Regions from separate parts of the Cupriavidus sp. H39 genome, predicted to be linked through region 2. Evidence: predicted binding sites of a transcription regulator. Region 2 holds the regulator's gene; the other holds the start of a gene.

Region 1 (14,269 bases), on a different replicon from region 2:
TGCTTGCAGAACCAGCCGCTCCAGTGTTCTTCGGCACTGCCGCGCTTGAGATCTGACTTCAGGCGCCGGCAAGGCTGGCCCTTGTCGGTCTTGCTTTCGATCGGGGTAATGGTGCCGTCGATCTGCTGGCGCCTTGCCGCGGCAGGATAGGTCCATGCCACGGACTGACCATCGGCCGTGTCGTTCAGCGCCGTGCGCACTGACTTGGCCAGCGACGCGCCTTCCTTCTCGTTGAGCGTGCCGATGATGGTGCCGCTCAGGTAGTTGTCGAAATACGCCTGCGCCGGAGCGGCGCCGAACAGCAGCGCAGCTCCCAGCGCGCCCGCGAATGCGGCACGCAGGGCGGGGCGGGCGAGGCTGGCGTTGGGGGTGGTTTGCCGAGGCAGCATGACGGTTCCTTGTGGCTTCATGGTGGCGTTCGAGTGGCATTGTAAGCGCAATGCGGGCGGTGGACGATGATTGCCGGCGCGGCACGCCAACCGCGGCAACCGGCCTGCGGTTGACACCTGCCTGCCCCTGACCTAGCGTTGATTTCTGCCCCATCGTGCCGCCTGCGCGACGGGCGCCCCATTCCTGCGAAAGGAGATCCCATGACGCTGCGCTATCTCACAATCGGCCTGGCCGCCGCCTGTGCCTTTGGCACGCTGCACGCCCAGACCGCGGGCAAGGCCGACCAGTTCAATCCGTACACCGACGGTGCCAAGCAGGACAAATTCAATCCCTACACCGACGGTGCGAAGCAGGACAAGTTCAGCCCGTACAGCGACGGCGCAAAAAGCGATAACGTGACCTCGCTGAACCCGGGCGCCCGGCCTGATCAGATGGAGCCGGTCCAGGGCGGGGCGCAGAAGTCTTTTGACTCGTTCAGCCAGGGCGGCATGAACAGCGGCAAGTTCGATCCCTATTCCGAAGGCGCCAAGAGCGGCAAGTTTGATCCCTACAGCGAAGGCGCCAAAAAGTAACAGTGTATTAATTGGGCCGGGCGCGGTTCGGACCGGCCCGGCGAGCGGGCGTGACTGCCTACGCGCGCTGCGCTCGCCGAAACCTGGGGCGATGTGACCTCATCGTCCGGAAAGCCAGACGTGGTGCGGCTTTCGGGCTACCTCACCAACATTTTGTTTCAAACCTTGCGTGATCGAAACGTGACTTTTGCGTCTCGAGTTGCTATGGTTTATTGCGCATCGCAACAAACCGGACACGGTGCCCCGCGGGCAACTTGCCCCGCGTCAGGGCCTCGCCGCTCGGCGCCCGGCTCATCCCTTGCCGTGTCCTTCTTCGTTCAGGTCGCCGATGCCGACCGCTCCGATTCAACCGCTCACCCTGGCATACATGTCACAGATCGCCACGCCACGAATTGCCGAACCGTTTACCTTGCCCGCCGGGCCGGGTGCCCGTCGCCGCGCCGCGCGGGCCGGTGCACGGATCGCGGGCTGGTTCGGCGTGGGGGCGCTGGCGCTGTGTGCGATGGCGGCCCACGCGTTCGACTTCGACACCGTCGCGGCGCGCGCGCGCCAGCTGGCGGCGTCGCCTTACAAGGCGCCTGCGCAGAACCTGCCGCGGGAGTTGCGCGAGCTAACCTACGAGCGCTACCGCGAGATCGAATACAAGCCGGAGCGCTTCGCCTGGCGCGGCACGCGTTCGCCGTTCGAGCTGTCGTTCTTCCACGAGGGCATGGTGTTCGACCAGCCCGTGCGCATCCATGAAGTGGTCGGCAACAGCGTGCGCGAATTCCGCTTCGACCCTTCCGCGTTCAACTACGGCCCGCACAAGGTCGATGCCGCCAAGCTTAAGGGCCTGGGCTATGCCGGGTTCCGCATCCTGTATCCGCTGAACCAGGGCAAGCGCAAGGACGAGCTGGCGTCGTTCCTCGGCGCCAGCTACTTCCGCGCGCTCGGCAAGGACCAGTGGTACGGGCTCTCGGCCCGCGGCCTGGCGGTGGATACCGCGCTCAACTCGGGCGAGGAGTTCCCGCGTTTCGTTGAATACTGGATCGAACGCCCGGGCCCCAATGCCAAGGAAATCACCATCTATGCGCTGATGGATTCGCGCCGCATGAGCGGGGCGTACCGTTTCACCATCAAGCCCGGAGCAGAGACCGCGATGGAGGTCAAGTCGCGCCTCTACCTGCGCGAGAACGTGACCAAGCTTGGCCTCGCGCCGCTGACCAGCATGTACCTGTACGGCGAGAACCAGCCGTCGCCCGCGCAGGATTTCCGGCCGGAGGTGCATGACTCGGACGGCCTGTCGATCCACCTCGGCACCGGGGAATGGGTCTGGCGCCCGCTGGTCAATCCCAAGCGGCTGCTGGTGACTTCGTTCGCCGCGACCAATCCGCAGGGGTTCGGGCTGATGCAGCGCGATCGCAGCTTCAACAGCTACCAGGAGATCGGCGCATGGTACGAGCGCCGGCCAAGCGGCTGGGTGCAGCCGCGCGGCAACTGGGGCTCGGGCCGGGTGGAGCTGGTACAGATCCCGACGCCGGACGAGACCAATGACAACATCGTCGCGTACTGGGTGCCGGACAACCCGCCCAAGCCGAAGCAAGCCTTCGATTACGAGTACCGCCTGCTGTGGCAGAAGGACGGCGAACAAGAGCCGCCGCTGTCGTGGGTGACCCAGACCCGCATGGGCCAGGGCCAGACGCGCAGCAAGGAGGACACGAGCTTTTCGCTGGTGGTGGACTTCGAAGGCCCGGCCTTCCGCAGGCTGCCGGCGGACGTGCGCATCGACCCGGTGGTTTCGGCCGATGCCAACGGCGAGCTGCTGAAGACATCGGTGCAGCGCAATGACGCGACCGGTGGCTGGCGCATGACCATGCTGATGCGCCGCAAGGATGAAACCAAGCCGGTAGAGTTGCGCGGCTATCTTCGCAACGGCAATACAACCCTATCCGAGACGTGGAGCTACATCTTACCCCCCGCCTAAAGCAGCGACCGGCCCAGGCGGCGGCATGCGAGCGCTATCTCGACCGCCTGCCCGTATCGCCGGAAGCGCGCAGCGAACTGCTGGCCGATAGCCCGAGCATGGCCGCCGCCGCGGCGGCACCCGCCACGCCGCGGGCTTCCGTGGCGCCGGTGATCCCGGTCACGGCCGATGGCCGCGACGCGCAGGAGGCGATCACGCGCCTGCAGTCACGCCTGGCCGGCAAGGACACGCCGCCGGCGCACGGCAGCAGCGCCTACGCCTCGGTGGGCCGCCGCTTCGCCATGGCTTACGGCAATCCTCAGGTTGGCGGCGCGCCGCTGCTGCGGCGGCGCGAAGACGGCACCGTCAAGGCCGACACCGGCCCCGCGCCCGAGCGCAGCTCGATGGTGCCGCGCCAGTGGCCGCCGCATATCGTTACTGGCTGGCTGCGCAACACGTGGCGCCGCATGCTGGGCCGCCCGCCGGTGCCCGAGACGTGGGACACCTTGCACGACGGGCCCGACGCCGAAGGCAAATGGCATCCCGCGGGCTCGCACCGCCGCTGGGTGCTGCTGGGCCTGGTCGCGCTCCAGACCGTGCTGGCGACGTACTTCATGACCAACGTGCTGCCGTACCACGGCACGGATCCGCTCGAGATCGCCATCCTGGTGCTGTTCGCCATCCTGTTCTCATGGGTGTCGGCCGGCTTCTGGACCGCGATGATGGGCTTCCTGGTGCTGGCCAAGGGGGGCGACAAGCATTTGATCTCGCGCTCGGCGGTGCCGGACCGGCCCGACGCGCCGATAGCGCCCGAGGCCCGCACCGCGATCATCATGCCGATCTGCAATGAAGACGTGACGCGCGTCTTCGCGGGCTTGCGCGCCACCTATGAATCGCTGGCGCGCACGCCGCACCTGTCCAACTTCGACTTCATCGTGCTGTCGGACAGCGGCAATCCGGACCTGCGCACCGCCGAGCACGATGCCTGGATGGAACTGTGCCGCGCCGTCGGCGGCTTCGGCCGCATCTTTTACCGCTGGCGCCGCCACCGCGTGAAGCGCAAGACCGGCAATGTGGCCGATTTCTGCCGCCGCTGGGGCAGCAAGTACCGCTATATGGTGGTGCTCGACGCCGACAGCGTGATGAGCGGCGACTGCCTGGCCACGCTGGTGCGGCTGATGGAAGCCAACCCCGGCGCCGGCATCATCCAGACCGCGCCGCTGGCAGTGGGCCGCGAAACGCTTTATGCGCGCGTGCAGCAGTTCGCCACGCGTGTGTACGGCCCGCTGTTCACCGCCGGGCTGCACTACTGGCAACTGGGCGAGTCGCATTACTGGGGCCACAACGCCATCATCCGCGTCAGGCCGTTCATCGAACACTGCGCGCTGGCGCCGCTGCCAGGCCGCGGCCCGCTGTCGGGCGAAATCCTGTCGCACGACTTTGTCGAGGCCGCGCTGATGCGCCGCGCCGGCTGGGGCGTGTGGATTGCTTACGACCTCGAGGGCTCGTACGAGGAACTGCCGCCGAACCTGCTGGACGAGGTCAAGCGCGACCGCCGCTGGTGCCAGGGCAACCTGATGAACTTCCGGCTGTGGCTCAAGCAGGGCTTCCACGTCGTGCACCGCGCGGTGTTCCTGACCGGGATCATGGCGTACCTGTCGGCCCCGCTGTGGCTGCTGTTCCTGCTGCTGTCCACGGCGATGCTGGCCAAGCACGCGCTGGTGCCGCCGGAATACTTTACGCAGCAATACCAGCTGTTCCCGACCTGGCCCGAATGGCATCCGGAAAAGGCACTGGCGCTGTTCTCGGCCACGGCCACGCTGCTGTTCCTGCCCAAGCTCGCCAGCGTGGCGCTGCTGATGAAGCAGGCGCGGCGCTACGGCGGCGCGGTGCAGCTCTTTGCCAGCATGCTGATCGAGGTGCTGCTGTCCGCGCTGCTGGCGCCTACGCGCATGCTGTTCCATACCAAGTTCGTGATCGCGGCGTACAGCGGCTGGGGCATTTCCTGGAAATCGCCGCCGCGCGAAGATGCCGAGACCACCTGGGGCGAAGCTTTCCGCCGCCACGGCTGGCATACCGCGCTGGGGCTGGCGTGGGGCGGGCTGGTGTATTGGCTGAACCCGTCCTATGTGCTGTGGCTGCTGCCGATCGTCGGGTCGCTGGCGCTGTCGATCCCGCTGTCGGTGATGCTGTCGCGGGTGTCGCTGGGGCGCGTTTCGCGCAACGCCGGGCTGTTCATGATCCCGGAAGAAACGCTGGTGCCGCGCGAGATCGTTGAAACGCAGCAGCATGTCGAAAATGCCGCCGAAACGCCGAACTTCATCGACGCCGTGGTGGACCCGGTCACCAATGCATTGATGTGCGCGACCGCGACGCCGCGCGTGGTGCAGCCGGATTCGGCACGCAAGCGCCACGAGAGCCTGGTCGAGCATGCGCTGACGCACGGGCCGCGCGCGCTCACGCCGGCGCAGAAGCATGTGTTGCTCGGCAATCCGTTCGCGCTGGCGCGCTTGCATGAACTGGTGTGGGGCTCGCCGCTGGCCGACGCCGGCTGGAAAGACACGCGCATGCTGGTACGGCGCGCCGCCAACGTGGTGCCGCTGCGACCGCGCGCCGCATGAAGCGGGTTGCACAAGGCAAAAAAACGGCCCGCGCGAGCGGGCCGTTTTGCTTGCGGCGGTCGCCTGTCAGCGCAGCGCAGCGCTGCAGATCGGGCCGTTGATATAGACGTCGCCGATGCGGCGCTCGCCGCGGTCCTTGCGGGTCATGTAGCGAAACAACATGCTGACGCCCAGCTTGGTCAGGATCTCGACATCGCGGTTCGCACAGATATTGCGCTGCAACGGCGCGGCGTAATTCACCTCGAAACTGGCCAGGTCCAGCATCGGCCCACGGTAATTGGTCAGTTCCAGCTGGAACAACACGTGTTTGCCCGGAACCGACTGGCAGCGCCGCAGGCGGGTCTCGCCGTCGATCTCGATCGGCAGGGCGTCGTTGAGTTGCCGGCAGGCGCGCGCCAGCACGTTGTCGGGGCGGGTGGCGTTGCGCAGCAGTTCGGGCACGCCGGCGGCGCCGGTGTTCTGGCCGGTGGCCGCGCCCTTGAGCATGCGGGCCACCGGGTCGGCTTCATCAGCCGCGGGAACCAGCATCGGGACGCTGGCAGTGCGCAACTGCGCCGGCGCTGCCTTGGCCGTCAGGGGCAGCGGCAGCAGCAGCACGGCCGCGAGTGCGGCGATGCCTGGCGAAGCGAAAAGCGGCGTGTGTCGTATTCTCATGCAGGCTAATGTTGCGGGGACCTGTACTTGCCGTCCCTCTCTGCGAGGCCGACGGCGAGTCTTACGCCGACAGGCTGGCATTGTACCCTCGACCCCGTGGCGCATGAAAGTCGCGTCCCGCAAGCGTGTTCGCGCTGCGGCGTGGCAGAGGCCATGAACGCCAGCGCCTGACGCCACTATTCACCAATCCTGCGAGGTTTGCCAGCTTTGCCGGACCCGCCTTCGGCAGGGAAACTGACAGGCCGGTTTTCCTGCGCGACTGGCCGCAAGCGATCTTAGTCGCGGCCCCGCCGCATTGGTTATGTTGTGCAACAATTAGGTCTTTCCCTGCGCGGCCCGTGCGGTACGGCTGCGCAGGGCAGCGCCATCGCCGTCGGATACTGTCCTCCATGCCTCATTCCCCAAGCGCCGCCTCGACGCCGCGTTTTCCTGCCTGGCTGCTGATCTGCGGCTCGCTGATGGCGATCGCGCCGCTGTCGATCGACATGTACCTGCCGAGTTTTCCGACGCTGGCGGGCGATCTGGGCGTCGACATCGGCCAGGTCCAGCTGACCCTCGGCGCTTTCCTGGTCGGGCTCGCAATCGGACAAGCCTTCTATGGTCCCTTCAGCGACCGCTTCGGGCGCAAGCCGCCGCTCTATGTCGGGCTGTGCCTCTACGTCGTCGCCGCCGTGGGCTGCGCGCTGGCGCGCAACGTGGAATCGCTGATGCTATGGCGCTTCCTGCAGGCACTGGGGGGCTGCGCCGGCATGGTGATGGCACGGGCGGTGATCCGCGACCGGCTTGAGGCGCATGAATCGGCGCGGGCGTTTTCCTCGTTGATGCTGGTGATGGGCGTGGCGCCGATCCTGGCGCCGATCATCGGCGGTGCAGTCCTGACCGTATCGGGCTGGCGCGCCATCTTCTGGGTGCTGGCGGGGGCCGGGCTGCTGATCCTGCTGCTGGTCCACCTGCGCATGGAGGAATCGCTGGATCGCGGCCATGTGGCGCCGCTGCGGCTCGGCACCGTGGCCCGCAGCTATGCGGAACTGGTGCGCGACCGGGAGTTCCTGGGCTATTCGCTGTCGGCCGGCTTCGGCTCGGCGGGCATGTTTGCGTATATCTCGGGTTCGCCCTTCGTGCTGATCGAACTGCACGGCATCGCGCCTTCGCACTATGGGTTTGTGTTCGGTGCCAATGCGCTGGGGCTGATCACGATGTCGCAGCTCAATGCCCGGCTGGTGCGCGGGCGTTCGCTCGACCAGGTGCTGGGCGCTACGCTGCTGGCGGCCCTTGCCGCGGGGACGGTGCTGGCGGTGGCCGCACTGGCGGGGATGGCGGTGCTGCCGGTGTTGCTGGCCGGCTTCTTCGTGTTTATCGGTGCGCTGGGCTGCGTCTCGCCGAACGCATCGGCGCTGGCGCTCGCGCACCAGGGGCATCGCGCCGGCACGGCCTCGGCATTGATGGGTACCTTGCAGTTTTCGCTCGGCACGCTCGGCGGCGCCGCGGTCAGCGTGTGGCGCGACGGCAGCGCGCTGCCGCTGGGCGTGGTGATGGCGGCCTGCGGCGCCGGCGCGGTGCTGATGCGCCATTACGGGCGCTCGGGCGCAGGCGCACGCCCGGGCACCCGCTGACATCGCCGCCGCGCGCCAGTTCAGGCGGCCTGCTGCGCGGCAGCTTGCTGCGCCGCGGCCTGTTGGACCACTACCATGTGGGCCGGCATCGGCGCGGCGTAGCCGGCCTGGCCGAAGCATTCGCGAAGGATGCGGTTGGTGTCGAAATAGACTTGCCAGTAATGGTCGTTGTGGCAATAGGGCCGCACCGCCAGCACCGGGCCGACCAGCGTGAACTCCAGGATCTCGACGTCGACCGGCGGCTCGGCCAGCACGTTGGGAATTTCGGCGATGCGGGTCTTCAGCAGTGCCGACGCGTCGGCCACGTCGGTGCTGCCGGCCAGCTGCGCTTTCAGTTCCACGCGCCGGAACGCATTGGCGGTGAAGTTCTGGATGGTGTCGCTGAAGATCTTGTTGTTGCCGATCACGGTCTGGACATTGTCCGGCGTGTCCAGCGTGGTCGCGAACAGGCCGATTTCGCGCACCGTGCCGCTTATGCCCCCAATGGTGACGAAGTCGCCCACCTTGAACGGGCGCAGCACCACCAGGAAGGCGCCGGCGGCAAAGTTTGCCATCAGCCCCGACCAAGCCATGCCGATGGCCACGCCGGCGGCGGCGATCAGCGCGGCAAAGGTGGTGGTCTGGATGCCGAAGAAACCGAGGATGCCGATCACCAGCACCACATTCAGCGTCACGGTGACGATGGAGCCGACATAGCGCAGCAGCGTGGGATCGACCTTCTGCTTGCCGAGCGCGTTCTGCACCATGCGCACCACGACGTGGATCAGCCAGCGGCCAATGACCCAGAAGGCGAGGGCCGCCAGGATCTTGACGCCGAATTCGGTAGCGTAGGCGACCACCAGGGTCTTGAGGTTGTCGAAGGTAGAGGCGTCCATCGGCGTATTCCTTTCATGTGGGTGTGACGCTCAGCCGCCGACCCAACAATCCCCGAACCAGCCGGCCGCTGCGTGCGAGCCCCTGCGCGCCGTGGCGGCGCAATCCCTGGGCACGGCAATTATTGAGAGGCCGCGCCTGGAAGTGCAAGCAAATAATTGTTAAGACAAGCCGCGTTGCACGGCTCGTCGGTTTATATCGGAAATGCGCTGGCGGGTATTACCAGTTGGTTTCGCGCTCGGGGGTCGCGGAAATCCGGTGCAGCGTCAGGTCGGCGCCATTGAACTCGCCCTCGGCGTCGAGGCGGATACCCACCAGCGGCTTCAGCGTGCCATAGACCAGCGTGCCGCCGGCCAGCGCCACCACGATGCCAAGCAGGGTGCCCAGTAACTGCGCGCCGAGCGACACCCCGCCAAGGCCCCCCAGCGCCTTCGCGCCGAAGATGCCCGCGGCGATGCCGCCCCACGCGCCGCACAGCCCGTGCAGCGGCCACACGCCAAGCACATCGTCGATATGCCACTTGTTTTGCGCCAGCGTGAACATATAGACGAACAGCGCCCCCGCCACGGCACCGGTGACCAGTGCGCCAAGCGGATGCATCAGGTCTGAGCCTGCGCATACCGCCACCAGGCCGGCCAGCGGCCCGTTGTAGACAAAGCCCGGATCGTTGCGTCCGGCCATCCAGGCGGCCAGCGTGCCGCCGGCCATCGCCATCAGCGAATTGATCGCCACCAGGCCGCTGATCTTGTCGACGGTCTGCGCGCTCATCACATTGAAGCCAAACCAGCCCACCGCAAGAATCCAGGCGCCCAGCGCCAGAAACGGGATGTTCGAGGGCGGATGCGCGCTGATGCGGCCGTCCTTCTGGTAGCGGCCGCGGCGCGCGCCCAGCAGCAGCACCGCGGGCAGCGCAATCCAGCCGCCCAGCGCATGCACCACCACCGAACCGGCAAAGTCGTGGAAGGGCGCGCCGGCAACACGCGTCAGCCAGTCCTGCACGCCGTAGCGCTGGTTCCACATCATGCCTTCAAAAAACGGGTAGACAAAACCCACCAGCACGAACGTGGCGACCAGTTGCGGGTTGAAGCGCGAGCGTTCGGCAATACCGCCGGAGATAATCGCAGGAATGGCGGCGGCAAAAGTCGCCAGGAAAAAGAACCTGACCAGTTCGTAACCATTTTTCTGGGCCAGCGTTTCGGCGCCGGAAAAAAACTGCACCCCATATGCAATGGTGTAGCCGATAAAGAAATAGGCGATGGTGGAGACGGCGAAATCCACCAGAATCTTTACCAGCGCATTGACCTGGTTTTTCTTGCGTACCGTGCCAAGTTCAAGGAACGCAAAGCCGGCGTGCATGGCCAGCACCATGATGGCGCCAAGCAGGATAAAGAGCGCGTCGGTGCCGGTCTTCCAGTTGTCCATAAGTGACCTCATGCTCAAAATGGGCGCATCAGTATGCAAAAAGCGTTCCAGTGATGGCTGCATCCTGGTGCCGCTTGCACCGTGCCGGGTAAAAAGCCGCACCGGCATGCCGCACACAGTCGATCTCGTGCAGCACGGTGGCCATGGGCCCGCCGTCAGCGGCGGACCCGCGCTGCGCCAGCATGGAGCGAAAGGGCGCATCGGGCGACCCGTTGTGGTGCATCGCCCCATTTCGGGGAATCTGTCCTATGCTGCGTAGTTTTCGCGGGCACGATTCCGAACTGCCGCTCGAGCCTGGCATAAAGGGGCGCCTGGCAAGCGCGAACAGCAGGGGAAATTGCCCGCTAACCGGCCTCAAGCAAGGATTTGCGGGTTTTTTTGTCGCATTGGTGCCACTGGGGATTGCTCAACGCGCGACGGGCAGATTAGACTGCGCCGATCGATGGCCTGCCGCGAGGCACGCACATCGGTGACGACGACCAACAAGGGAAATCAGCCATGAATAAAGGTGAACTGGTATCGGCCATCGCCGCGGAAGCAGAATTGAGCAATGCCGCCGCCGAGCGTGCGCTCAACGCAGCGCTGGACAGTATCAAGAAGGCAGTGGCAAAGGGCGATTCTGTAACGCTGGTGGGTTTTGGCAGCTTCAGTGCCGGCAAGCGCGCTGCCCGCACCGGCCGCAATCCGCGCACCGGCGAAACCATCAAGATTCCGGCCGCCAAGACGGTCAAGTTCTCGGCCGGCCAGGGTTTCAAGGACGCCGTGAACAAGAAAAAGTAAGCAGTTTGCGTCCATAGCGAAAGAAGCGGCCTGGCAGGCCGCTTTTTTTGTGCCCCGGGGCCGGGGGCCGCGCTGCGGCATGCCCGCCGGCAACGGCGCGGCGATCCGGGTTAAACTGCCGGCGCCCGCATGCCGGCAATCCCGCCCCCGCAATCTTCGTATCCCGCATCATGAATGACCTGTCCCACCAGCTTTCCATGACCGTGCTGATGACGCCGGACATGGCCAACTTTTCCGGCAACGTCCACGGCGGCACCATCCTCAAGTACCTGGACATGGTGGCGTATGCGTGCGCCAGCCGCTATGCCGGCCGCTACGTGGTCACGCTGTCGGTAGACCAGGTGGTGTTCCGCCAGCCCATCCACGTGGGCGAGCTGGTGACCTTCCTGGCATCGGTCAACTTCACCGGCCGCAGCTCGATGGAGATCGGCATCAAGGTGGTCACCGAGAACATCCGCAGCAAGCTGGTGCGCCATACCAACAGCTGCTATTTCACCATGGTGGCGGTGGACGACAACGGCACCCCCGCCGAGGTGCCGCCGCTGGAGCCGCGCGACGAGGTCGAACGCCAGCGCTTTGCCGCCGCGCAGCAGCGCCGCGCGCTGCGCCAGGAAATGGAAAAGCGCCACGGCGACATCAAGTCGTCCGTGAACTGAGTGCCAATGCCTCGCGATACCGCCATGAAGCGCAACCACCTATTCGTCCGCACCCTGCTGGCCGCCGCCTGCGTGACCGCCGCTGCGGCTGCCAGTGCCGAGGAGATCGGCAGCGTCAGCACCAATTTCCGCATGACCGGATCCGACAAGGTCGTGATCGAAGCCTATGACGATCCCCAGGTGGACGGCATTACCTGCTACGTGTCGCGCGCCCGCACCGGTGGCATCAAGGGCCAGCTGGGCATGGCGGAGGACCCGCCCGAGGCCTCGATCGCGTGCCGGCAGGTGGGCCCGATCGGCTTCAAGGGACCGATCAGGCAGCAGGACAATGTCTTCTCCGAGCGCATGTCGATCCTGTTCAAGGCGCTGCACGTGGTGCGCGCCGTCGACCGCAAGCGCAATACGCTGGTCTACCTGACGTATTCGGATCGCATCGTCAGCGGCAGCCCGCAGAATAGCGTGACCGCCGTACCGGTGCCGGCCGGCACGGTGATTCCGGTGAAATAACCGCGCCGGCGGCTTGTGCCGTTGTGCTGGGCTCAGGGCGCCAGCGCTGCGCTTTCCGCCTGGCAGTCGCGCGATGGCCGCACGCCCGCCGCGCGCGCGGCAGCCACTTCGCCGCGGGCCCGTTCCAGGTCGGCGCGGAAGGTCGGGTCGGCATGCAGCCGCGCCACCGTTGCTGCCGCCATGGTGCGACCCGCATTGACATCGCTCTGCCAGTGCACATTGCAAACCACGCGGCTCTGCCCGAAGGCACGGCCGCGCGCCAGTAACTCATTGGCGCGGGCCGGCTCGATCTCGGTCAGGATCAGCGCCCAGGCCCAGCCGATGGCGCTGTGGCCGGACGGGTAGGAGCCATCTTTCTCCAGCTTGGCGGCCTCGGCCTGCGTGCACATCTGGGTCTTGGTGGCAACGAAGGGGCGGGTCCGCTTGTAATGGTCCTTGGCCTTGTACGTGGACAGGCCGGCGTCGACCAGGCTGCGGCGCAGCAGGATGTTCAGGTAAGGGGTGTCTTTCTCGCTGACGGGCACGCCCAGCGCGCAGGAAAAGGCGCTGGCCGCCTGGGGGAAGGTCAGCACGGCATCTTCGGCAGCCAGTTGCCAGCGTGGCGAACCACGCAGCGAACCGGCCTGGCGCGCGGACTCTTCATCCAGCGCCAGCGCGGCCGACCCCTGCGCCGGCGGCGCGGACAGCAGCTTCAGGCTGTCGGGGCGCGCATCGGCGGCGAGGTAGCCGGCCGGCACGCCGGGACGCAACTCCGGCACCGCGGACAGGTTGGTGCCACCGGCGGCGCAGCCGGCCAGCAGCGCGGCCAGTGCTGCCGCGCCAAGGGCCCGCACGGCGTTAAACAGCAAGGGATCCGGCTTGGCTTGGTCGGTCAATTTTTGCTTCCTTGTTGGTGGGTCGGATCGATGCGGTCGCGCTGCTTGAGCTTACGCGGCTGCGTCGAACAGCTTGCGCAGGTTCGATTTCATGATCTTGCCATTGGCATTGCGCGGCAGCATCTCGTGGTAAATCAGGATGCGCACCGGCACCTTGAAGGCCGCCAGCCGCTCGCGCACGAAATGCTGCAGCTCGGCCTCGGTCGCCTGCATGCCCGGTTTCAGGCTGACCACGGCGGCCGGCTCCTCGCCCAGCGTCCGGTGCGCCAGTCCGACCACCGAGGCGTCCATGACCGCGGGGTGCTCGTACAGCGCGCTTTCCACTTCGATGCAGTAGATGTTCTCGCCGCCGCGGATCAGCATGTCCTTCATCCGGTCGACGATATAGACGTAGCCCTCTTCATCGAGCCGGGCAATGTCGCCGGTGCGCAGCCAGCCATCGACAAAGGTCTGGGCAGTGGCCTCGGGCTTGTTCCAGTAGCCGCGCACGACATTGGCGCCGCGCGCCATCAGTTCGCCGGTTTCACCGGGCGGCAGCGCCTGGCCGCGGCCGTCGACCACCTTCATTTCACCGATCGGCAGCGCGGGGCCGCTGCTGTCGGGGCGCATCACGTACTCTTCGGCGCTATGGCTGGTGAAGGTGGACGAGGTTTCCGTCATGCCCCAGCCAATGCCCGGCGCGGCCAGCGGGAACACCTCGCGGATACGCCGGACCAGTTCGGGCGAAGCAGGCGCGCCGCCATAGTTGATGTTCTCCAGCGACGACAGGTCGAAGCGGCCGCGCTTCGGATGCTCCAGGATCTGCCACGCGATGGTGGGCACGCCGCCCGCCGCGGTGCAGCGCTCGCGCTCAATCAGTTCCATGCCGCGCAGCGCGTCCCAGCGGTGCAGCAGCACGATCTTGCCGCCGGTGGCAATGGCGCCGTTGAGCACCGCCATGCAGCCGGTGACGTGAAAGAACGGCACCGCCAGCAGCATTGATTTTTGCGGCGCGGCCGGATCCGGCGCCGGCATGGGTTCGCCCCGGCGCAGCAGGTTGCGCAGCGGGCTGAAGCCGCCGGCCACCGCCACCGAGGTGGAGTTGCGATGCGTGCCCAGCGCGCCCTTCGGTTTGCCGGTGGTGCCCGAGGTGTAGAAGATGGTGGCGTCGTCGTCGGGATCGATTTCGACTGCCGGCGGCGCCTGGTCCGGCAGCGCCGCCCAGCTGGCCGAAGGGCCGATCACGCTTTCCAGCGCCGTCACGCGCGGCTCGGCCGGGGCAGTGCCCGCGCGCGATACGTAGATGCGTTCCAGCGCCGGACAGCCCGGCAGGTGTTCGAGGATCCGGTCGAGCCGCTCCGCATCGACAATCGCGATGCGGCTGC
Region 2 (14,269 bases):
AAGATAGACTGGGAGGTGACGCCGGTGAGTTCCATGCGGGTTGACTGGTAAGGCGGACTGCGAAGCGCGTGGCGCCTGCCCGGTCTGGTGCCGGCCCGCTCTGGGGAATCAGTGGATCAGGGATGCCATGCAATCAGCAGTTCGTGCACGGCATCGGGCGTGGGCAGGGTCGCCAGGCCCTCGCGCATGTCGCGATCCGACAGCAGTTGTGCGATCTCGGACAGGATTTCCAGGTGCTGCTGCGTGGCCTGTTCCGGCACCAGCAGGAAGATCAGCAGCGAAACCGGCTTGCCGTCCGGCGATTCGAACGGAATCGGCTCGGCCAGGCGCATGAAGGCGGCCAGGGGCTGCTTGAGGCCCTTGATGCGCCCGTGCGGAATCGCCACGCCGGCGCCGAGTCCGGTCGAGCCCAGCGACTCGCGCGCGAACAGGTTATCGGTCACGATGGCGCGCGCCACGCCATGATTGTTCTCGAAGAGGAGCCCGGCCTGCTCGAACACACGCTTCTTGCTGGTGACGCTGACGTCGAGGGTGATGTTGCCGGGTGGCAGCAATTTGGCCAAACGATTCATGGGCGATGCGCAGGATTTCAGTTAGCGGGCGGACCGTTCCGCCGGGCAGCGGCTGGCTCCCTGGCCGCTGCCGGCGCGGCTGGGAGGCGTCCGGCCCATTATAGAGCAGCGGTTAGGCTCGCATTGTGCAGCGCAGCGGGAGCAGGCGCGGCCACGATTTTCTCTCTCTCTTTGTATGGCGCAGCATACACCTTGACGCTGCGCTTGCGAACACCTCGGGTTCCTATGCGTGACAGGGTTGGCTCCGCTGCCACAGCCGAGCCGGCGCCCGGGCGCAAAAAAGCCGCGCTTCGCGGCGCGGCTTGCCTGTGGAATCCTGGTTCAGCAGCCCGTTTCGGGCTGCCGGGCACGGTTACTGCTGCATTTGCGCGGCGGCCATCTGGTACTTGACCGCTTCGCGGTCGTGGCCTTGCACGCGATCCTTGTAGCGGATCACCTGACGGTCCAGCTTGTCGACGAGTGCGTCGATCGCCGCATACAGGTCTTCGTGATGCGCCTCGACAAAGATGTCCTTGCCCTTTAGATGCAGATTGATTTCCGCGTACTGGCGCCGGTCCTTTTCCTTGTGATTGTCGACAGAGAGCAGCACGCTAACGCCAATGACTTGATCGAAATGCCTGACGATTCGCTCCAGCTTCGTTTCCACGTACTCACGCAGAGGGGGCGTGATGTCCAGGTGGTGTCCACTGATCTTGAAGTTCATAGCGCTTCTCCTTCTGAAAGAGCCTCACCAGGCAGGCGGTGGGCTCGGCTACAAAGACTTGCGGAGATTCACTGCGGGGATCTTGAGGGCTTCGCGATATTTGGCAACGGTGCGTCGTGCGACAACGAAGCCTTGCTCACCCAGCAGTTCGGCGATGCGACTGTCGGAAAGGGGATTCCTCGGGTCTTCGGCTCCTATCAGTTGCTTGATCAAGGCGCGGATGGCCGTTGATGAAGCCGCGCCACCGGTTTCGGTGGACACGTGGCTACCGAAGAAGTACTTCAATTCGAAAGTACCCATCGGCGTAGCCATGTATTTATTGGTCGTCACCCGGGAGATGGTTGACTCATGTAAACCCAGTGTATCGGCAATCTCCCGCAAAACCAAGGGGCGCATGGCGATTTCACCGTGGGTGAAAAAGTTCTTTTGACGCTCGACAATGGCCTGCGAGACACGCAGGATGGTGTCGAACCTTTGCTGGATGTTCTTGATCAGCCAGCGCGCCTCCTGCAGCTTCTGCTGCAGCCCCGCGGTGCCGGTTTCGCCCTTGGCGCCGCGCAGGATCTGCGCGTACATATCGTTGATGCGCAGCCTCGGCATCACATCGGGATTGAGCTGCGCGATCCAGCCGCCGCTGCCTTTGCGCACGAACACGTCGGGCACCACGAAATCGGCTTCGGGGCGGCTGTAAGCGTGGCCCGGGTAAGGGGCCAGCGAGCGGATCAGGTCGTGCGCGGCCTTCAGTGCGACTTCATCGACCTGCAGTGCCTTCTTCAGCCGCGTGTAGTCGCGTACCGCAAGCAGTTCCAGGTGATGGGTAACGATGGTCAGCGCCAGTTCGCGTTGCGGGTGGGTCAGGCGGCGCAATTGCAGCGCCAGGCATTCGGCGGCATTGCGCGCGCCCACGCCGGGCGGATCGAAGCTCTGCAGCAGCGTCAGGATGGCGTGGACTTCGTCGGGGTCGAACTCGAGCTCTTCGGGCAGTTCCGCGCAGATCTCTTCGAGCGAGGCGCTCAGGTAGCCATCGTCATCGAGGGATTCGATCAGGAAGATGGCGAGACCCTTGTCGCGCGCCGAGATCTTCAGCGGCGTCAGCTGCTCCATCAGGTATTCGCGCAGCGTGGGCTCGGCATCGCGCAGCTGCATCGGCGTCTTTTCGTCCTCGTCGCCTTGCGGGCGCCGGGCGAAGTCGTCCAGGCTCCAGTCGCCGTTGCTGTAGTCGTCACCGCTGCTGTTGTCGCCGTAGCTGTCATCGGCGGCGCCGTCGGCGCGCGCGTCGCCATTGCCCTGGGGCTCGGCCGGGGCGGGCGCGGGGGCGCTCTGTAAGTTGACCGAGCCATCGGCCGCCACGCGCAGCGGGCTTTCGATCCAGTCGTTCTCCCGTTCAAGCAGCGGGTTTTCTGTCAGCGCCTGTTCGACTTCCTGCTGCAGTTCGAGCGTGGAAAGCTGCAGCAGCCGGATCGACTGTTGCAGCTGCGGAGTCAGTGCCAGGTGCTGGGAGAGGCGAAGCTGTAGCGACGGTTTCATGCGACCTATTTTATGCGCATCTTTCCGATGTTGGAACGGAAATTGCTATCGCTGATGCGCCGTGATCGCCGCTGGCTCTCTGCCGTGCCGCCATGGCCGCCCGCACGGGGCGGCCGCCTTGTCACATGCGGAAGTTCTCGCCCAGGTAGACGCGCCGCACGGCGTCATTGGCAATGATGTCTTCCGGCTGGCCCGAAGCCAGCACCGTGCCTTCGCTGATGATGTAGGCGTGATCGCAGATGCCGAGCGTCTCGCGCACGTTGTGGTCGGTGATCAGCACGCCGATATTGCGCGCCTTGAGGAAGCTGACGATGCGCTGGATCTCGCCCACGGCAATCGGGTCCACGCCGGCGAAGGGTTCGTCCAGCAGGATAAAGCGCGGCGATGACGCCAGTGCGCGCGCGATTTCCACGCGGCGGCGCTCGCCGCCGGACAGCGACAGTGCCGGGTTGTTGCGCAGGTGGGCGATCTGCAGGTCGTCGAGCAGGGAATCCAGGCGGCGCTCGATCTCGGCCTTGGCCAGCGGCTTGCCCTGGTCCTGCTGCAGCTCCAGCACCGCGCGGATATTTTCCTCGACATTGAGCTTGCGGAACACCGAGGCTTCCTGCGGCAGGTACGACAGCCCCATGCGCGCGCGCTCGTGGATCGGCAGGCCGCTGATGTGGTCGCCGTCGAGCACGATGTCGCCTTCGTCCAGGGCCACCAGGCCGACGATCATGTAGAACGACGTGGTCTTGCCGGCGCCGTTGGGGCCGAGCAGGCCGACCACCTCGCCGCTCTTCACGTCGAGCGAGACGTCCTTGACAACCGTGCGCGAGCCATAGCGCTTCTTCAGGTGGCGCACGACCAGCGTGCTGCCGCCGGGCAGGACGGCGTTGGCTGCGACGGAAGGCTTCTCGGCGAGGGTGGCGTTATCGGTCATGGGTACGGTCAGGCGTTCAGGCGTGGCAGTCGCCGGCGCGCGGGCCGGCGACTGGCGTCAGGGTTTGTTGGCGGGCGCGGGCGCGGGCTTCAGGTCCAGCGGCGAGCCGCCGCCGCCCGCGGTGCCGGACTTCTGGTCCTGGCGCGGCGACAGCACCGCGCGCACCCGGCCGGACGGATTGGCTGCCGCGGCATCGCCGCTGCCGCCGCCGGCGGCGGTGTAGAGTTCCTTGCGGCTGTCGTAGGTCAGCACCGCGCCGCGGATCTCGTCGAGTTGCTTGGCGCCCTGCAGCCGCGCCATGCGGGCGTTGCCGATCAGCTTGGAGAATTCCTGCTTGCCGTCGTATTCGATGCGGTCGCCCCAGCCGTCGATGTATTCGTCGACGCCTTCGCGCTTCTGGCGGATATAGGCCTGCTTGCCCGGCTTCGCGGTGGCCACGGCGAACTGGTAGCCTTCCGGGTCGGTGCGCAGCTCGGCGGCGTCGGACTTCAGGATCATGGTGCCCTTGGTCAGCACCACGTTGCCGCTCAGCGTATAGATCTGCTTGACGTCGTCGTAGCTCGCGTTGTCCGCCTCGAGCACCATCGGCTTGTCGCGGTCCGCGCGCTCGGCAAGGGCAGGCTGGGCCAGCAGGCCGAAGGCCATGGCCAGCGCGAGCAGGGCCGGGGCGGTGCGTCGACGGGACGATGTCGTCAGGGAAGCGGTCATGTTAACAGGGTGGCTTGAGGGCGTCTGGATGCGTGATGGTGCGGATTGCGCGGAAATCGGTGCGCGCGGTGCGGGGCTCAGGACCCTGGCGCCCGGCCCGGCGACGGCCCGGTGATGATGGTGCCGCGTACATTGCCGAGCAATTGTACTTCGCGGGTGACGTTGTTGAAGACCAGGCCGTTGGCGGTCATGACCGACGGGCCGCGCGTCAGCTTGACGGGCTTGTCGGTCTTGACGATGTCGTCATTGACCAGCAGCTGGAAATAGCTCGACGCCGCGGTCAGCTGCGGGTCCTTGGACGGATCCGTGCCCTGCTGGCGCAGCACGTAGCCATTGCCGTACAGGTCGATCACCGTGCCTTCGGCGTTCATGCGGCCGGTGTCGGCACGCGCGGTCACCGGCGGGCGGTCCGGCTCATAGGCGCGCATGGCGGGACGCGTGACCTCGTAGGTCTGGTCGTCCTCGAAATGGACCATGCGCTCGCCGGTAAAGCGGATCTTGGTGCTGCCGTCCAGCGCCAGCTCGGTGGCCGAGAAGCGGTCCATGAAGTAATCCGGCTCGTGCTTCTTGGTGGCCTGCGCGGCCTGGTCTTCCTTGGGGGAGTTGATCTGGACCAGCCAGAACGTGCTGCCCGCCACGAAGGCCATCAGCAGCAGCGGCAGCAGCCGCATGACGATGCCGCTGAGGGAGGCGAGGAGTGCCTGCATGGTGTCCTTGGCGTAATCCTGGTGGTGGCGGCCCGCGGCCGCTCAGATGACCTTGGCGCGGGTCAGGTCGTGGATATGCAGCGCGCCGGTCAGGCGCCCTTCGTCGTCCACCACCAGCAACTGGTTGATGCGGTTGGCTTCCATCACCTGCACGGCTTCCACCGCCAGCCGGTCCTGGTTGACCACGTGCGGGTTGCGGTGCATGACCTCGCCGATCGGCACGGTCTTCCAGTCGCGCGGGGTTTCGAGCAGGCGGCGCAGGTCGCCGTCGGTGAACACGCCGATGGCGCGCCCGTCGGGATCGACCACCGCGGTCATGGCCATGCCCTTGCGGGTGATTTCCATCAGCGCCTGGGCCAGCGGCGTGCTTTCGCGCACCTCGGGCACGGCGTTGCCGGTGCGCATCACGTCGCGCACGTGGGTCAGCAGCTTGCGTCCGAGCGCGCCGCCGGGGTGCGAGCGGGCGAAATCTTCCTCGCCGAAGCCGCGCGCATCGAGCACTGCCACCGCGAGCGCGTCGCCCAGCGCCAGCGCGGCGGTGGTGCTGGCGGTCGGCGCCAGGTTCAGCGGGCAGGCTTCCTTCTCGACCGCCGCGTCCAGGTGGACGTCGGCCAGCTTGGCGAGGTTGGAGTCCGGGTTGCCGGTGACCGAGATCAGGCGCGCGCCGATGCGCTTGACGATCGGGATGATCGACAGCAGCTCGCCGGTCTCGCCGGAATTGGAGAAGGCGATCAGCACGTCGTCGCGCGTGACCATGCCGAGGTCGCCGTGGCTGGCTTCGGCGGGGTGCACGAAGAACGCGGGGGTGCCGGTCGAGGCCAGCGTGGCCGCAACCTTGCGCCCGATATGGCCGGACTTGCCGATGCCGGAAACGACCACGCGCCCGGTGCATTGCAGGATCAGCTGCACGGCATGGGCAAAGTCGCCGTTCAGGCGGGCGGAAAGTGCGGAAACCGCGTCGGCTTCAGTCTGGAGCGTGTCGCGGGCGAGCCTGAGTGCTCGATCCGCATCGAAATTGGCTATCATGGCGACGAAGTATACCAACGAATGCGACGACACCTCGCCGAGCCCATGGCGCGCGTCGCGCTCGCCCGTGCTCGCCGTATATCCGCCGGCAGGGTGCCCGTGCCGGGTCGGCCGCGCGCCTCGCCGGTCACCCTGACCGCCTGATGCATTCGCCGCTGGAACTGACCCTGGTGCTGCTGGCCGCCGCCGTGTTCGGCGTGGTCGCATTCCGCATGCTGCAGCTGCCGCCGATGCTGGGCTACCTCGCCGTCGGCATCCTGATCGGCCCGCATGCGCTGGGGCTGGCCAGCGACACCGCGCAGACCAAGTACCTGGCCGAGTTCGGCGTGGTCTTCCTGATGTTCTCGATCGGGCTGGAATTCAGCCTGGCCAAGCTGCGCGCGATGAAGCGGCTGGTGTTCGGCCTGGGCGGCTCGCAGGTGGTGCTGTCGATGCTGGCGGTGGTGCCGGCCAGTTGGGCGTTCAACTGGCTGTTCCCGCTGTCCTGGCAGGCGTCGGTGGCGCTGGGCGGTGCCCTGGCCATGTCTTCCACCGCCATTGTCTCCAAGATGCTGTCCGAGCGCATGGAGCTGGAGAGCGAGCACGGGCGCAACATCATCAGCATCCTGCTGTTCCAGGACCTGGCGGTGGTGCCGCTGCTGATCGTCATTCCGGCGCTGTCGCAGGATCCGGGCGACTTGATGAAGGCGCTCGGCCTGGCCACGCTCAAGATCGTGGTCGCGCTGGGCGCGATCTTCTTTCTCGGCCAGCGCCTGATGAGCCGCTGGTTCCATGTGGTGGCGGCGCGGCGCTCGCAGGAACTGTTCATGCTGAACCTGCTGCTGGTGACGCTGGGCATGGCGGCGCTGACCGAGCGGCTGGGCCTGTCGATGGCGCTGGGCGCCTTCATGGCGGGCATGCTGATCTCCGAGACGCCGTACCGCCACCAGGTGGAGGAAGACATCAAGCCGTTCCGCGACGTGCTGCTGGGGCTGTTCTTCGTCACCATCGGCATGCTGCTCAATATCCGGGTGGTGCTGGACCACATCTGGCTGGTGCTGGCGCTGCTGGTGGTGCCGGTGCTGTTCAAGCTGGTGCTGATCGCGGCGCTGGCGCGCGTGTTCGGCTCGCGCCAGGGCGTGGCCATCCGCACCGGGCTGGGGCTGGCGCAGGCGGGCGAGTTCGGCTTCGTGCTGCTGAACCAGATCGACGGCCTGAACCTGGTCGATCCGGTGCTGATCCAGGTGATCCTGGCGTCGATGCTGCTGTCGATGCTGGCGGCGCCGTTTCTGATCCAGTACAGCGACGCCATCGTACTGCGCTTTGCCGCCAATGAATGGCTGATGCAGTCGCTGAACATGACCCGCATCGCTGCGCAGAGCCTGCAGACCGAGAAGCACGCCATCATCTGCGGCTTCGGCCGCAGCGGGCAGAACCTGGCGCACATGCTCGAGCGCGAGGGCATCAACTACGTGGCGCTCGACCTGGACCCCGACCGCGTGCGCGAGGCCGCCGCCGCGGGCGATACCGTGGTCTACGGCGACGCGGCCCGGCGCGAGGCCCTGATTGCCGCGGGCATCCACCGTGCCGCCGCGGTGGTCGTGACCTATGCCAACACGCAGTCGGCGCTGAAAGTCCTGCACCATGTGCAGGAGCTGGCGCCGGCGCTGCCGGTGATCGTGCGCACGGTCGACGATTCCGAATTGGACACGCTGCAGAAGGCCGGCGCCACCGAGGTGGTGCCCGAGATCATCGAAGGCAGCCTGATGCTGGCGTCGCACGCGCTGGTGCTGCTGGGCGTGCCGATGCGCCGGGTGGTGCGCGGCGTGCAGCAGGCGCGCGACGCGCGCTACAGCCTGCTGCGCGGCTATTTCCACGGCCGCGACGACGAAGAGGACATGGTCGAGCGCGAGTCGGTGCGGCTGCATTCCGTGTCGCTTGGGCCGCAGTCCACCGCGGTGGGCAGGCGCCTGGGCGTGCTGGGTCTGGAGCGCATCGGGGTCGAGGTGACCGCGGTACGCCGGCGCGGCATCCGCGCCTTCGACCCGCAGCCCGAGACCGTGCTGGAGCCCGGCGATATCGTCGTGCTGCGCGGCCCGCCCGAGGCGCTGGAGGCCGCCGAGACAAGCATCCTGAACGGCTGAGCGCCGGCACGGGCAGGAGCGCGCCGCCGGCTCGGCGCCGGGTTCAGTGCCGGCGCGGCTCGACCCAGGAATCCGGCAGGTTGTCGAGCACCACGCGAGGGTCCAGGGAGCGGATCGGCACGTCGCGACTGGCCGGGATGCGGCCTTCGCCCTGCAGCATCAGGTAGCGCAGGCAGCACACCCGCAGGAAAGACGAGAAATTGGCCGCGACGGCCTCGCTGCCGCGGTGTTCGGTCAGTTCGTCGTGCAAGCGCGTGATCAGCTGGTTGACGGTCATGCCGTCGCGCTGCGCCAGCTCCTCCAGTACTTCCCAGAACAGGCTTTCCAGGCGGATGCTGGTGGCCGCGCCGTGCAGGCGCAGCGAGCGCGACTGGCTCTGGTACGACGCCGGATTGGCGCGGATAAAGATCTCACACATCAAAGGCTCCCTGGCGTGCGGCGCGGTCGGCAGGCTGGGCATGGCCGGCCGGGCCGGCAAGCCATGCGTCACGGTGGGGCGCCGCGTGCGGAAAGCACTAATGTACGATCCGCGTGCCCAGCACCGCAAGGAACTGCGCCAGCCAGGCCGGATGCGCTGGCCACGCCGGGGCGGTGACGAGGTTGCCGTCGGTGTGGGCCTGGTCGACCGGAATATCGGCATAGGTGCCGCCGGCCAGCTTCACTTCCGGCGCGCAGGCGGGGTAGGCCGAGCAGGTCTTGCCTTCCAGCACGCCCGCGGCCGCCAGCAACTGGGCCCCATGGCACACCGCGGCGATCGGCTTGCCGGCCTGGGCGAAGTGCCGCACGATCTCCAGCACGCGCGCGTTCAGGCGCAGGTACTCGGGGGCGCGGCCGCCGGGGATGACCAGCGCGTCGTAGCCGGCCGGGTCGATCTCGGCAAAGGAGGCGTTGAGCGTGAAGTTGTGGCCGCGCTTCTCGCTGTAGGTCTGGTCACCCTCGAAATCGTGGATCGCGGTGGCGCAGGCGTCGCCCGCCTGCTTGTCGGGGCACACCGCGTGAACGGCGTGGCCCACCATCTGCAGCGCCTGGAACGGCACCATGGTTTCGTAGTCCTCGGCGTAGTCGCCCACCAGCATCAGAATCTTTTTTGCCATCGTGGTCTCCTGTATGGTTACGGGTGTCCGGCGGGTGCCGGACGCGGCAGGCCGGCCCGGGCAGTCCGTCCGGCTGGCAGGGCCATTGTGGGGGGCGCCCCCGCGACGCGGGTGGTAACGGGTTACCGCGCCGTCCGCATGCCGCTGCCACCGCTTCCTGACCGGCGCCGCGCGCCTATTTCCCCAACCCCTATGGCAGATTCCATCACCCAGTCCCCTGACCTCGGCGACGTCACCGGCTACCTGCGCGACCGCATCCGGACCGTGCCGGACTGGCCCCAGCCGGGCGTGATGTTCCGCGACATCACGCCGCTGCTGCAGAATCCCAAGACCCTGCGCGTGCTGATCGATGTCTTCGTGCACCGCTATATGGACGCGCAGCTGGACCTGGTCGCCGGCATCGATGCGCGCGGTTTTATCCTCGGCGCGATCGTCGCGTATGAGCTGAACCTCGGTTTCGTGCCGATCCGCAAGAAGGGCAAGCTGCCGTTCCAGACCGTGGCCGAGGAATACGAACTGGAGTACGGCAGCGCCACGGTCGAGATCCACGCCGACGCCTGCCAGGCCGGCGACCGCGTGCTGCTGGTCGACGACCTGATCGCCACCGGCGGCACCATGATGGCCGGGCGCAAGCTGCTGGAGCGCCTGGGCGCGACGGTGGTCGAGGGCGCCGCCATCGTCGACCTGCCGGAACTGGGCGGATCGAAGCTGCTGCACGGCGCCGGCTTGCCGCTGTTCACCGTGTGCAAGTTCGAGGGGCACTGAGCGATGCGTGCCCGCACCGAGACCCCCGCAAGGAGTTTTCATGCCTGACCTGCTGCTGTTCCTGCTGACCTCCGTCGCCGTGACCGTGGCCCCCGGGCCGGACAACCTGCAGGTGCTGGCGCGCGGCATGGCGCAGGGGCGGCGCGCGGGACTGGTGGCGGCGCTGGGCTTTTCGGTCGGATGCCTGTTCCATACCGTGATTGCCGCGGTCGGGCTGGCCGCGGTGCTGCGCTCGTCGCCGCTGGCGTTCCAGCTGATCAAGTACGCCGGCGCGGCCTACCTGATCTGGATCGGCATCCGGGCGCTGCGGGCGAAGGGCGGGCTGGCACAGGGCGGCGATGTCGACGCCGTGCCGCTGGCGCGCGTGTTCCGCCAGAGTGTGCTGGGCAACATGATGAACCCCAAGGTGACGCTGTTCTTCCTGGTGTTCCTGCCGCAGTTCGTGCGCGCCGATGCGGCGCACCCGGGGCTGCAGTTCCTGCTGCTGGGCGTCGTCTTCATGCTGCAGACTGCGGTGGTGTTCTCGCTGTTCGGGCTGTGCGCGGGCTGGCTGGGCGGCTGGCTGCGCCGCCGGCCCGTCACCGGACGCTGGCTGGACCGCGCCGCCGGGGCCATCTTCGTCGGGCTCGGCATCAAGGTCGCGCTGCCCTGAAGCGGGCACGGTCACGGCGGCCGGCAGCGCGCCCACGCTGCGCTGCCGCATCGGCGGCGCGGCCCGGGATGGCGCCGCTTGCCCTGTTGCCTGCGGCCCGCAGCGCGCGCCCACGCCGTTGCCGGTGCCCGGGGCCGGGCGCATAATGAGCCCTTGACAACGACACGATGACCGGGCGGAGCCTCCATTCAGTATTCGGCACCGGTCACACAAAGGCGCACCATGGGCGTTCTTCTTCACCTGTTATCGGGCGTTGCCCTGCTCGTCTGGGGCACCAATATCGTCAAGGTCGGCATCCTGCGCGTCTACGGCGCCAACCTGCGGCACGTGCTGTCGACCAGCGTCTCCAACCGCTTCACCGCCTTCCTCGCCGGCCTGGGCGTCACCGGGCTGGTCCAGAGCAGCAACGCCACCGCGGTCATCGTCAGCTCTTTCGTCGGCCAGGGCCTGATTGCCGTGGCGCCAGCGCTGGCCATCATGCTGGGCGCCAATGTCGGCACCGCGCTGATGGTGCAGGTGTTCTCGCTAGACTTGTCGTGGCTGTCGCCGCTGCTGATCTTCGTCGGCGTGATCTGCCACCTGACCTGGAAGGGCAGCAAGCCCGGCCATGTGGGCCGCGTGCTGATCGGCCTGGGCCTGATCACGCTGGCGCTGGAACTGATCTCGATCGCGACCCGGCCGGTGGTGCAGGCCGCGGGCGTCAAGGTGCTGTTCGCCTCGCTGACCGGTGATTCGGGGCTGGACATGCTGGTCGGCGCCTTCCTGACCATCCTGTGCTATTCGAGCCTGGCCGTGGTGCTGTTCTGCGGCGCGCTGGCTTCGGCCGGCGTGGTGTCGATCCACGTGGCGTTGGCGCTGGTGCTGGGTGCCAACCTGGGCTCGGGCGTGTCGGCGCTGCTGACCACCTCCGGCAATAACCAGCCGGGCAAGCGCGTGACTCTGGGCAACCTGCTGTCGCGCCTGCTGGGCTGCCTGATCGCGCTGCCGCTGCTGGGCCAGGCCGAGGAACTGCTGGCACTGGTCGACCATGAGCCGCAACGGCTGATCGTCAACTTCCACCTGCTGTTCAATGTCGCGCTGGCGGTCCTGCTGCTCGGCGCCACGGCGCCGCTGGCGCGGCTGTGCGAGCGCGTGCTGCCGGGGCGCAATACCGGCGACAGCCAGGTCACGCCGCGGCATCTCGATACCGCCGCGCTGTCCACGCCCGCGCTGGCGCTGTCCAACGCCGCGCGCGAGGTGCTGCGCATCGGCGACCGCATCGAGCAGATGCTGGACAACATGCTGCGCGTGCTGCGCACCAACGATGCCAAGCTGGCCACCGCCACCTGCCGCATCGACAACGAGGTCGACGACCTCTACACCGCGATCAAGCTCTACCTGACCCGCATCAGCCTGGAAGCGCTGGACGAGCGCGACGGCCAGCGCTGGACCGAGATCATCTCGCTCACCATCAACCTGGAGCATGCGGGCGATATCATCGAGCGCATCCTGCTCGATACCAAGGACAAGAAGATCGCCCACAACCTGATGTTCTCCGAGGCCGGCATGCAGGAGATCGCCGAAATGCACGCGCGCCTGGTCGCCAACCTGCGGCTGGGTTTGTCGGTGTTTCTCAACGGCGACCTCAAGAGCGCGCAGGCGCTGATGGCGGAGAAGGCGAACTTCCGCGAGCTCGAGCGCAAGTACGCGCGCACCCATCTGCAGCGCGTGGCGGTGCAAACCGCGGAAAGCATCGAGACCAGCTCGCTGCACCTGGACGTGATCAGCGAGCTCAAGCGGCTGAATTCTCTGTTCTGCGCGACTTCCTATCCGGTACTGGAACAGGCCGGCGTGCTCAACCGCAGCCGCATGAAGGAAGACGATGTGCCGCCTGTTTCGACCGTACAGGCAGCTCGGTCCTGAGCGGCGCGGCCTACAGCTTGTAGCCGATCTTGCGCAACAGCGCCTTGCGCTCGGCCACATCGGCCTCCGTCTCTATCCCCAGCGGCGAGGCGCCATCGATCACGCCCATGACACCGCGCCCTGCATCGGTCTGCGCCACGATCACGTGCGTCGGGTTCGCCGTCGCGCAGTAAATCCGGCATACCTCCGGCACCGCGCGCACAGCACCCAGCACGTTCACCGGAAAGAAGCCGTCGCCCAGGAAGATCAGGAAGCTGTGCCCCGCGCCGATCGCGCGCGCGTTCTCGCAGGCCAGGTCGATCAGGCTCTCGTCGGTGCCCGACCAACGCACCAGCCGCTTGCCCGAGGCCTCGCAGAACGCGAGCCCGAAGCGGATGCCGGGCACCGTGCCCACCAGCGCCTCGTGCAGGTCTTCGACGGTCTTGATGAAATGCGAATGGCCAAAGATGAAGTTGGTGGCTTCCGGCTTGGTGACCGGTACCGACAGGAGTTCCATGGCAGGCCTCCAGGTGTTGGCGGCGACGGCTATTGTGGCCGTCCTTGCCGTTCATGGTAGGACTTGCCGTATTGAATGCAAGGTGGTGTCGCCAGCAAAATTGTGGCGCATCGCTACCGAGGCATTGAAGGCTGTAAAACGGCTGAGCTAATCAACAACGAATGACCCTTCCCCACGCGCGCATAAGATTCCCGCACACGCCTCAATGTTGGTAGCAACCACTGTCTGGAACGAGGGCGCGATGCAGCCGATAAAGTGCCAGACTTTATGGGAGCCCTCTTGGACCACGCCTTCCCATCTCCACGTGCATCCCAGTAAGGGGATGCTCGATACGACGCGCCCTCTGGGACCGCCCGTGAAGTTATGGAAGATGGCGTAGGAAGCGGGATAAAACATGGCGTCTCGCTTTACGGTGTAGTCGTTATTCGGGTAGACGCTTATGGTGGGAATTACCGCAGACGAATATGGAACCAGCGAGCTTTCCGGCTCAAGCGACTTTCTTGGGAATTTCGGAGTGATGGAGGGAGGCTTCTCCATCTCGGCGTCGGGAGAGATGATGCGCAGGCTCTGATCCTTTGGTATGTACGCGCCAGAGAAGCCAGGCTTGGAAGGGTCGAGAGATTGACAGACGATCCCGTCGAATGTCTTTGGGCCGAGCGTCACATCGCCTTCGTTTGTAATGTCCACCGCACCGTGCATCTGGCACCACCGCGCGTGGCGCTCGTTGGCCTCAGGCAGTTGTTGCGACCGCAGGATGGTGCGGGACCCATCGGCATTGGGTATCGCATTGTCAGGCGCATTCTGCGCAAGGGCGGGTGTCATGCTTGCCGCAGCCCCGAGCGCGGTGATCTTGAGCGCATGCTGGATTCGACTTCGCATCGGCGTCTCCTGGTTGCCCAGTAAAGGAAGGACGTGATGGGACACGTCCATGTCTTCACGTTAGGAGATGGAGCGGGCGCCTAAGCCATCAATGTCACCACATCTTGATGCAAGGCAACTAACACAACCGCCGATGCGAGCAAGCCCCGAGGATTCTTGCCCCGCGCATCACCGAAAGTTCCGAGGGCCCTAG

The links. The regulator sigma-54, encoded in region 2, starts transcription at its own class of promoters, with help from an activator protein. The targets are predictions, from matches to a motif close to TGGCANGNAANCTGCTTT.
Region 1: ACOCMH_RS09280 (ammonium transporter) is a predicted target of sigma-54. The motif match lies at 10,120-10,137, and genes of this name have one in related genera.

Annotation. Positions count from the first base shown of each region.
Region 1 covers NZ_CP189846.1:1,948,405-1,962,673, reverse strand. Annotated here, with positions in the region: gene ACOCMH_RS09315 (RT0821/Lpp0805 family surface protein) at 1-389, opposite strand, end outside; gene ACOCMH_RS09310 (hypothetical protein) at 591-962, shown strand; gene ACOCMH_RS09305 (glucan biosynthesis protein G) at 1,330-2,925, shown strand; gene mdoH (glucans biosynthesis glucosyltransferase MdoH) at 2,898-5,525, shown strand; gene ACOCMH_RS09295 (hypothetical protein) at 5,592-6,179, opposite strand; gene ACOCMH_RS09290 (Bcr/CflA family multidrug efflux MFS transporter) at 6,569-7,792, shown strand; gene ACOCMH_RS09285 (mechanosensitive ion channel family protein) at 7,813-8,667, opposite strand; gene ACOCMH_RS09280 (ammonium transporter) at 8,885-10,087, opposite strand; gene ACOCMH_RS09275 (HU family DNA-binding protein) at 10,586-10,867, shown strand; gene ACOCMH_RS09270 (acyl-CoA thioesterase) at 11,038-11,523, shown strand; gene ACOCMH_RS09265 (CreA family protein) at 11,548-12,030, shown strand; gene ACOCMH_RS09260 (acid phosphatase) at 12,063-12,905, opposite strand; gene ACOCMH_RS09255 (class I adenylate-forming enzyme family protein) at 12,957-14,269, opposite strand, start outside.
Region 2 covers NZ_CP189848.1:676,205-690,473, forward strand. Annotated here, with positions in the region: gene hprK (HPr(Ser) kinase/phosphatase) at 1-35, opposite strand, end outside; gene ACOCMH_RS18590 (PTS sugar transporter subunit IIA) at 117-572, opposite strand; gene hpf (ribosome hibernation-promoting factor, HPF/YfiA family) at 925-1,275, opposite strand; gene ACOCMH_RS18600 (RNA polymerase factor sigma-54) at 1,324-2,802, opposite strand; gene lptB (LPS export ABC transporter ATP-binding protein) at 2,924-3,724, opposite strand; gene lptA (lipopolysaccharide transport periplasmic protein LptA) at 3,782-4,432, opposite strand; gene lptC (LPS export ABC transporter periplasmic protein LptC) at 4,510-5,139, opposite strand; gene ACOCMH_RS18620 (KpsF/GutQ family sugar-phosphate isomerase) at 5,182-6,165, opposite strand; gene ACOCMH_RS18625 (hypothetical protein) at 6,052-6,309, shown strand; gene ACOCMH_RS18630 (monovalent cation:proton antiporter-2 (CPA2) family protein) at 6,309-8,288, shown strand; gene ACOCMH_RS18635 (ribbon-helix-helix domain-containing protein) at 8,332-8,706, opposite strand; gene ACOCMH_RS18640 (DJ-1/PfpI family protein) at 8,804-9,382, opposite strand; gene ACOCMH_RS18645 (adenine phosphoribosyltransferase) at 9,575-10,147, shown strand; gene ACOCMH_RS18650 (LysE family translocator) at 10,188-10,799, shown strand; gene ACOCMH_RS18655 (Na/Pi cotransporter family protein) at 11,022-12,701, shown strand; gene ACOCMH_RS18660 (adenosine-specific kinase) at 12,712-13,197, opposite strand; gene ACOCMH_RS18665 (hypothetical protein) at 13,345-14,127, opposite strand; gene uvrA (excinuclease ABC subunit UvrA) at 14,266-14,269, opposite strand, start outside.